One region of the Moritella sp. F3 genome, then DNA from elsewhere that is predicted to be linked to it. Evidence: riboswitches for the same ligand, from Rfam matches in the RefSeq annotation. Region 1 holds a riboswitch; each other region holds the start of a gene.
What was found. A riboswitch is a leader RNA that binds a small molecule or an ion and turns the genes downstream of it on or off. The one in region 1 is predicted to bind thiamine pyrophosphate.
Positions count from the first base shown of each region.

Region 2: linked by a shared signal. The riboswitch ahead of thiD (bifunctional hydroxymethylpyrimidine kinase/phosphomethylpyrimidine kinase) and the one ahead of thiB (thiamine ABC transporter substrate binding subunit) in region 1 are both predicted to bind thiamine pyrophosphate.
Region 3: linked by a shared signal. The riboswitch ahead of thiC (phosphomethylpyrimidine synthase ThiC) and the one ahead of thiB (thiamine ABC transporter substrate binding subunit) in region 1 are both predicted to bind thiamine pyrophosphate.

Region 1 covers NZ_BLRL01000011.1:89,576-92,849, reverse strand. The annotation lists gene thiP (thiamine/thiamine pyrophosphate ABC transporter permease) at 1-824, opposite strand, end outside; gene thiB (thiamine ABC transporter substrate binding subunit) at 848-1,855, opposite strand; TPP riboswitch at 1,942-2,055, opposite strand; gene JFU56_RS16860 (urease accessory protein UreD) at 2,863-3,274, shown strand, end outside.
Region 2 covers NZ_BLRL01000003.1:313,017-316,290, forward strand. The annotation lists gene JFU56_RS07655 (ABC transporter permease) at 1-35, opposite strand, end outside; gene JFU56_RS07660 (ABC transporter ATP-binding protein) at 28-873, opposite strand; gene thiD (bifunctional hydroxymethylpyrimidine kinase/phosphomethylpyrimidine kinase) at 866-1,756, opposite strand; TPP riboswitch at 1,829-1,928, opposite strand; gene JFU56_RS07670 (hypothetical protein) at 2,213-2,761, shown strand; gene JFU56_RS07675 (BCCT family transporter) at 2,894-3,274, opposite strand, start outside.
Region 3 covers NZ_BLRL01000017.1:32,167-35,440, forward strand. The annotation lists gene thiC (phosphomethylpyrimidine synthase ThiC) at 1-1,733, opposite strand, end outside; TPP riboswitch at 1,885-1,986, opposite strand; gene rpoC (DNA-directed RNA polymerase subunit beta') at 2,134-3,274, opposite strand, start outside.

The DNA.
Region 1 (3,274 bases):
TAATTACCAGATGGCGCTGACATAGGTTGTGATTTTAAAAATATGGCACTAAAAAGCATTAAGGCGACAGTGATCGCGACTTGAATTATCGCTAAGGCAACTGCTTGCTCGATATCAAATTCAAATTTGAGCGCTTGATAGATAGCGACTTCAAGGGTTGCATAATCAGGCCCCCCACCGAGGGACATGACAATCGCGAAACTGGTAAAGCACAGCATAAAGATAAGGCTAATTAACGAGGGTAATTGCTGCTTTATCTTCGGCCATTCTAAGGTAATGAAGATGTGTCGTGATTGCATGTTTAGCTGACTCGCCAAGCGCCAAGATTCACTGGGAATAGAGTCGAGGGTTTGCAGTAAAATACGCGTGGCTAACGGTACATTGAAAAATAAATGCGCCAGTAGAATACCAGTTAAGCCATAAATATAATGACCAGTTTCAATATTAAAGAAACCTAAAATTTGGTTCACCCAGCCATTTTTACCGTGCACGGCGACAATACCAAAGATGGCAATGATGATGGGCAATACTAACGATAAATTAAATAGTTTGATGATTAATTGTTTACCAACAAATTCTCGGCGTGAAAAAGCCCGTGCCAGCGGGATCGCCAAACCAATACTTAAGCCGGTAGATAAGGCTGCCTGGTAAAAACTAAAACGAATGACATGTTGGGTGTAGGAGTCAGCAAGTACACTGCTAAAGTCTAACTCGGCTTGTGAAAAATTAAGCAGGGCAGTAAAACTACCGCCTACTAGGAGTAAAATGATGCTGATGGCGAGCAAGGCGCTACACCACCAGTATTTATGCGAATTCGCGTTCATAATTTTGATTAGTTATCGACGAATTATTGAGTAACAGCGTTACGCCATTCCTTCACCCAAGATTTACGTGATTGCGCGACTTCTTCAGGCGTGAATTCAATCGTTTTAGCTGGAGTGATCAGTTTTTCAAACTCGCTTGGTAATGCGGCCGCTTGTTTTGCTGGTAGCATCCAGTTGCCTGTCGCTATCACGTCTTGAAAAGCAGGGCTAAGTACAAATGCCATGAATTGATCGGCTAACTCAGGATTTGCCGTATCTTTTAAACGAGCCACCACTTCTGTTTGTTGATAGTGACCTTCAGTGAATTCAGCCGCTTTATATTTAAATTCGCTCTCTGCAATCATGTGGTAAGCGGGTGATGTAGCATAGCTTAATACCATGTCTGCTTCGCCTTTTAAGAACATACCGTAAGCTTGGCTCCAGCCTTTCGTGATCGTCACTGTTTTATCTGCAATCTGTTGCCATGCTTGTGGTGCTTGATCACCATAAACTGCTTTAACCCATAACATAAAGCCTAGGCCTGGTGTGCTGGTGCGTGGATCTTGATAGATGATGCTCAGATCTTTACGTTCGATCAGTTCCGCTAGGCTTGTTGGTGGATTGGTCAACTTTTCACTGTCGTAGATAAAAGCAAAGTGGCCGTAATCAAATGGAATGAAGTATTCGTTAGTCCAAGCGTTTGGCAGTGATAATTTACTGGTGTCTTGTTGGTGTGGTGCAAGCAGTTTGGTTTTTACCGCTTCAGCCATCAGGTTGTTGTCTAAACCTAATAGTACGTCAGCCTTGGTGTATTTACCTTCGAGTTTAACGCGGTTAAGAATACTCACGCCGTCTTCTAAAGCGACTAAGTTCAAGGTGCAATTACAGTCCGCTTCAAATGCTGTTTTTACTTTTGGACCAGGGCCCCAGTCAGATGCAAATGAATCGTAGGTATAGACATTTAATACTGGTTTTTCGGCTGCAATAGCAACTGATAGTGAAGGTAATAGTAGGGCCGTATAAAGTGCTAGTTTTTTGATCGTGTGCTTCACGTGTTCTCCTAGAATGTGAAGCATAGAACTTATGACTCGGTAATGCGTACTTATCTGTGCATTATTTCTTAACGCAGATATGAACCAGTCTGTCGAATCTCATTCCTATGCCAGCATTATCTGGTTCAAGTTAATACGGGTGTTATCTCAGCCACTGTGACTCTGTTATTAAAAGTCTGGTAGCACCCCGATGAGTGAGCGCACATTGTATTTTTATTTGCTCTAAAGTGCCAGTGAGATTGACGATTATTGTTATAAAAATAAAGTGCATGAGTTATGTGCTGTGTTGTGGAGAGCCACAGGACGCTGAGTTACTTTAGATAATATGAATATGCATCGTTTTATTGGTATTCGTGACGCTGTTTATTGGTAACTACTTTATTATAAAACCATGCGTTATCACTTTAGTTATTATTCATTGATATAGATCATAATTGTTGGTGTGGTTTTTGTAGTGGCTGGATTTGTGTCATGCTATATTCCGTGTATCTTAAGGAGGTTTCTCTTCTTTGACTTATCGCTATATTTACCCCCGTTTTTTTATTACAGGATTTATATAAAATGAAAACAATTAATCGATTACTTGAGTGCACTAGCCACTCTTTAATTGTGCGTTATTTTGGTCGGTTATTCCGCTAATAAAACACCCCGATTGTTTTTGTATCCTCGTATCTGAATTTATACATAACTTTATTACATTACTCGTCTTCAAAATTTAACTATTTTGTGTCATCGATGACGCATTTTTATTTTTTTGCGTGTATTTTTAAAGCTATTTTTATCTCCATTCATTTACGTAATAAATCCTGAAATATATCTGTCTTTGACTCTATTAAAGATCATTAAATATGCTGTGTCTGAGTACTTCGTCCTCGGCTTTTATTGGCGTCTTTTAATTTTAAGATCTTCTTTAGCGAGTCGATATCTTCGTGGCTTTTATTATGTTGTGAAATGAATTTTGAATTATTCAATTCTTTAATTCAATAAATATAGGCTCATCAAACTGAATGAATATACCTACGCGAGTTAGCTACTCTCGACCTCAAAACCATCAAGGCTGGCGAGCTGAGATTTTCTTAAAGTATGGCGTTAAGCGTGATAAAACAAGGTTACTTGAACGTCAGCAGCTTGGCCCTTTAATGGTTCAGAAAACTTTTTTCCCCGAAGGAAATACCTGTCATACCTATTTACTTCACCCGCCAGGTGGTGTGGTAGGAGGTGATCAATTGAGTGTGTCTGTAGCACTCGAATCTGGTGCACATGCCTTATTGACCACACCTGGCGCGACTAAGTTTTATCGTAGCAATGGTGAGCTGGCCTGGCAGTCTCAGCACTTGTCTGCCGCCGATGGCTCATTTTTAGAGTGGTTACCAATGGAGAATATTTTCTTTCCTGGAGCCAATTGCCAATTGTTGACTG
Region 2 (3,274 bases), on a different contig from region 1:
GGTACCGCTGGGGTAGTATTGATTAACTCACTCATTTTCAGTTTCCATTCCCTGCTCAAACTCTTGCGCTAAACAACGCATAATACGTTGCTGTAATTGGGCACATTCTGCATCGTATAGACGTGGTGTTGAGCTTGATGGTAGTTGTAACTGTGTTGCACTAGCTGGTGTGCCTTGCATGATATAGATATGATCGGCGAGGCGAATGGCTTCTTGGGGATCATGCGTTATTAAGGCCACTGTCTTATCCTTTAACAATGCACAAGCTAGATCTTGTAATCGATAGCGGGTCACTGCATCCAAGGCGGAAAATGGTTCATCCATTAATACCACTGGCTTATCTTGCATTAACGTTCTTGCTAGCGCTACCCGTTGACGCATACCGCCAGACAGTTGTTGTGGAAAATGGTTAGCGTTGTCAGCAAGTCCGACTTTCGCCAGTAAACTGAGCGCTTTATCTTTGTTTGCTTTCGATGGCTTTGCGCCAAACTGACTACTTAGCGTGACATTATCGAGTACGGATAACCAAGGTAGTAGTAAGTCCTGTTGCGCCATGTAAGCAACTTGATTGTTTAAGTCAGTTAATACTTGATGATTCGCGCCAACTAAGCATTCACCTGACCAAGTCACCTGTTGATCTAACAGCCCAGCAAGATAACGCAACAGCGAGGTTTTCCCACAGCCGCTACGACCTAGGATACATGTCCACTGTCTTGCGGGTATCCTCATATCAAACTCGCTTAATACAGGGTCGATACTGTCGTGATAGCGTAAATAACCTTTGGCAATGGTTATGTTCACAGCAAGGTCATTGACCATTAAACTGTTCTTGTTATCTGTCGGCGCTAATACTGCTTGTGATGAGCTAGACATCAGCGTGGCCAGCGAAGAAATGATTGACCGGACCATGACCACTACCTATGTCTAATTCATCTGCATGCGCAATTGCGTTGGATATGTATTTTTTACCCAGCTTTACCGCTTGCAGTAATTCGTGTCCTTGCGCCAAATAAGATGCAATGGCAGACGATAAGGTACAGCCTGTACCGTGGGTATTGTGGGTATTAACCCGTTTTGCGGTTAACAGCTCGAAATGATCTTGGAATATAAGCAGGTCGTTACTGTTTTCATCTTGCTCTAAATGACCGCCCTTGAGTAGTACTGCATTGACGTTAAGTTGGCGTAATGCGTTGATCATCGCGCCCATATCATCCTCGCAAGTCGGCAGCGATGAACCTGTTAAAGCTGCACCTTCCGGTAAATTAGGGGTGATCAAGTCGGCAAGTGGTAATAACTCTGACTTAAGGGTGTTGATGGCTGATTCTTTTAACAGTAAATCGCCGCTGGTGGCAACCATGACTGGATCTACAACTAAAAATTTCGGTTTATATTGTTTAATTTTCGCTGCTACAACCTTGATGATCTCGCGGTCTGCCAGCATGCCCACTTTTACTGCGACGACGTTTAAATCGCTAAAGACTGCATCGAGTTGATTGTTAATATGTTCCAGTGGGATAGGGAATATCGCGGATACCCCCAGGGTGTTCTGTGCGGTGATCGCGGTAATTGCAGAACATGCATAACTGCCAGTTGCAGAGATTGCTTTGATATCAGCTTGAATGCCTGCACCGCCGCCACTATCAGATCCTGCGATCGTTAATACGATTGGTGTTGATTGGCTATTTTTAAGTGATTTTTGCTTTAATGAAAGCGGTAACGAAATAGATGTTGATGTGTTGGTTGTAGCCTTTAGCATAAATATCCCTAGTACAGACGCGTAGGAACTTTATCGAGCCAAAGATTGAAAGACGGGGAGGTCAAATCAGGAGTAGCAAGACTGATAGTTCCCTACGTCAGTGTTAACTGAATCAGGTTCAACGGGTCTCGCAATTTGCGCTCTCAGCCTTTAGGCCCCCCGACTATATAGGCGGCAATAGTAACAAGTTTTGTTGAAAGCGCAATAAAACAATTAAGTCATGCTTTAAGAATTTTAATTTTAGCGGCTTTAAGACTCGCATTTAACTTTTCTGAAGGTGAAGCTATTTGTTGTGATGTCACAAATACCTATTAAGTTATATTGCGATGGTTGACCTAATATATAATGTTAAATAAAATCAATGGGATATTTTATTTAACATTAGGTTTACTTGTTGTTTTGATAAAATATTGGAAGATACAACTCTTGATTATTATAAAAACAAAGGAATGGGAAATGAAGCTAGTTAAAAAAACACTGGTAATTGCAACATGCTTATATTTAGTGGGTTGTGCATCGGGTGCACAGGTTGAGAATATGGTTTACCAAGGCGAGCAAAAATCTTATCCAGCTGTTGTTCAAAACAATTTGGCCTTGTCGTCAGTCACTGGTGGTGAAGATACGAATGCAGCTTGGACGTCAGAGATCAGTGATGTTGCTTTTTCTGATGCAATTAAAGAAAGTCTATTAGAACAAGGGCTTTTCTCAGAAAAGGGGAAGTATCAACTATCAGCGAGAATTGTCGATGTTGAACAGCCATTATTTGGTCTTGATATGACTGTTACAACCAAGGTTAAATACACACTGACTGATACTGTAAGCGGAAAAGTGATTCTTGATGAAGCTGTTGAAGCACCGCATACAGCCACTTTCGGTGATGCTTTTTCTGGCGTCGCGCGCCTACAAATGGCGAATGAAGGTTCAGGTAAGAAAAATATTGAGGCCTTACTTAATAAACTTGCTGAGCTAAATATTGAAGCTAATGAAGTGAGCTTAACGCAATAATATGATGGTGATAGTCGATCACTTGATTGACTTATGGCTAACAAAAAGGCCACGCGTTACATTAACGCGTGGCCTTTTTCATGCTTCAATATCGTCGATTAGATTTCCATAGTCGAAAATCGAATGCGTTAATTACTTACGATTATGTTGCTCTGTTCTTAAACCCATAATCAAGCTCACGCACATAACCAATAAGATCACTGTGAATGGCAGTGCCGTTGAGATTGCACCTGCTTGTAAGGCTTCAATTGCTTGCGTACCGCCAACCCAAAGCAGTGCTGCAGCGATTGCACCTTCGATGAATGCCCAGAACACACGTTGTGGTACTGGAGCATCAACTTTACCACCAGCAGTGATGCTGTCGATAACCAGTGAACCAGAGTCCGAAGAAGTGATGAAGAATACTAATACTAACAGTACAGCTAGCATTGATAGCACATCACCCATAGGTAAAGAGTCAAACATTTGGAACATAGCTAAAGGTACTTCTTTTAGACCTTCAGTGCCTAAAGT
Region 3 (3,274 bases), on a different contig from region 1:
GCACGTGCAGTATCAGGGTCTAAAGCGAGGTTAAACTGATCATTCCAACGGAATTCAAAACGAGCCTTTGACATCGCATTGTCACGGATTTGAGCACCCGGAAAACCTTTGGCCAAATCAGCTGCATGAGCAGATATTTTATAGGTGATCATGCCTTGCTTAACATCTTCTTTATTCGGTAAGCCTAAATGTTCTTTGGGCGTTACGTAACACAACATAGCACAACCGTACCAACCGATTTGCGCAGCACCAATACCCGAGGTAAAGTGATCATAACCTGGGGCGATATCTGTCGTTAGTGGGCCTAAAGTATAAAATGGCGCTTCATGACAAATATCGAGTTGTTTTTCAACATTCTCTTTAATCATGTGCATTGGGATATGACCAGGGCCTTCGATAATAACTTGCACATCTTGCTGCCAAGCTACTTTAGTCAGCTCTCCGAGCGTTTGTAATTCAGCAAATTGCGCTTCATCATTGGCATCAGCCGCAGAACCCGGGCGCATACCATCACCTAACGACAGTGATACATCGTATGCTTTACAAATCGCACAAATTTCTTCGAAATGATCATAAGCAAAGTTTTCTTTATGGTGTGTTAAACACCATTTCGCCATAATCGATCCACCTCGAGAAACGATCCCGGTAAGACGTTTTGCAGTCATCGGCACATAACGCAATAATACCCCAGCATGGATCGTGAAGTAATCAACCCCCTGCTCAGCTTGTTCGATCAACGTATCACGGAAGACTTCCCAAGTAAGATCCTCGGCGATCCCATTTACCTTCTCTAAGGCTTGATAGATCGGAACTGTGCCGATCGGAACAGGTGAATTACGCAGGATCCACTCACGGGTTTCATGAATATTACGGCCTGTGGATAAGTCCATCACCGTGTCAGCACCCCAGCGTGTAGCCCATACGAGCTTCTCCACTTCCTCTTCAATCGACGATGTCACTGACGAATTACCAATATTGGCATTCACTTTAACTAAAAAATTACGGCCGATGATCATTGGCTCAGATTCAGGGTGATTAATGTTAGCAGGAATGATCGCACGACCACGGGCGACTTCTTCTCGAACAAATTCAGGAGTAATAAGATCCGGAATACTCGCACCAAAATCATTACCGGCATGTTGCTTTAATAACAGCTCATTGCGGATCAACTCGCGCCCCATGTTTTCACGGATCGAGATATATTCCATTTCCGGAGTGATGATACCGTTACGCGCATAATGCATCTGAGTAACGTTTTGGCCATCGATCGCTTTAAGTGGTTTAGGTAGATGTTCGAAACGAATATGGTCGATACCATCGTCTGCAAGACGTTGCTGAGCAAACTGTGAAGTAACGATTTCGAGTTCTTCAATATCGTTACGTTCTGCAATCCAGCCTTGCCTTAATTTAGGTAAACCTTGATGCACGTTAATTTCAATCGCAGGATCGGTATAGGCACCTGAAGTATCGTAGATTGGGATGGATTCGTTGTATTCATATACAGGTTCATCTTTACTGCCTGCAACTAGCGTTTCATCAAGATTAATCTTGCGCATCGCGACTCTTAAATCATCACGGCTGCCAGTGAGATGGATTTTTTCGGAATTTGGAAAGGGTTCACAACTGAGGTTGTTAATAAATTCTTGGGCGTTTTCACGGTTTTCACGACGTGTAGGTTTTTTGGATTTATCTAGATTTGTATTGCTGTTGGTATTTATATTATTAGCAGACATAGCATTCATTCCTTTAAATAAGATGATTGCTTGTCGTTGAGTATGGAGAGTGGTGATAAGACTATATTAGTTTAAGTCCAAATACAGCGGTAAATAAGATGTCAATTGTTACAGATCCCCCGTACAAATTGGCAATATTATTAACGCTATTGTATTAATCACTCTTGTTTCCTTACGCAGGTATTAGCCTGATCAGGTTCCACGGATCCCATATTTAAATGGTCTCAGCCCTAAAGCACTCCGACAAGATGTGTCAGAGTATAGACTGGTATAGCGTTAAAAAACAAGCAAAAAAAAGGCGCCCTATAAAGGGCGCCTTCACTATTCAATAATAGTCAGCAAGTGAATCAGTGGGTCTGTCATCACTTGCTAACAACTTTAATTGCATTCAGCAAATCAATTAAAGGTTATTTAATAGGTTAGCTAAGTTCTGTTCAGCTTCATCAGTAGTGATCTCTGGCATAGCTTCTTCTACCTTACCAGCACGCATTTTAGCGCGTTCTTGGTGGTAAGAGAAACCTGTACCTGCAGGGATCAGACGACCAACGATAACGTTCTCTTTCAGACCACGAAGGTCATCAATCTTACCATGTACAGCAGCGTCTGTTAGAACACGTGTTGTTTCTTGGAAAGATGCAGCAGAGATGAATGACTCAGTTGCAAGAGACGCTTTAGTAATACCCATAAGGATATGCTGGAACACGGCTGGTTGCTTGCCTTCAGCTTCTAGCTGACGGTTAGCAATTTTCAGACGTGAAACTTCAGCTTGTTCACCTTGTAGGAAGTTACTGTCACCAGCAGATACAACGTTAGCTTTACGTAGCATTTGACGAACGATAGTTTCAATGTGCTTATCGTTAATCTTAACGCCTTGCAGACGGTATACTTCTTGAACTTCGTTTGCGATATAGTTCGCAACATGGCTAATGCCACGTAGACGTAGAATATCGTGAGCTGATTCAGGGCCATCGGCGATAACTTCACCAATTGCAACTTTCTCACCTTCAAACACGTTCAAGTGACGCCATTTAGGGATCATCTCTTCGTAAGCTTCAGCACCATCAGTCGGTGTGATAACTAGACGACGTTTACCTTTAGTTTCTTTACCGAAACTAATAGTACCTGAGATTTCCGCTAAGATAGCTGCATCTTTAGGCTGACGCGCTTCAAACAGATCCGCTACGCGTGGTAGACCACCCGTAATATCACGTGTTTTCGAGCTTTCTTGAGGAATACGTGCTAACGCTTCACCAATAGTCACTAACGCGCCATCTTCTAGGTTAACGATTGCGTTTGCAGGTAAGAAGTATTGTGCAATAACTTCTGTACCAGGAATGAATAAATCATTACCTGCTGCATCAACAAGTTTAACCATAGGACGCATATCTTTACCAGCAGCAACACGTGCTGCAGGATCAAGAATTACCGTGCTAGATAGACCCGTTAGATCATCCGTTTGCTTAGTAACCGTAATACCTTCAATTAAGTCAACAAACTTAATTTGACCAGCCACCTCTGTGATGATTGGGTGAGTATGCGGG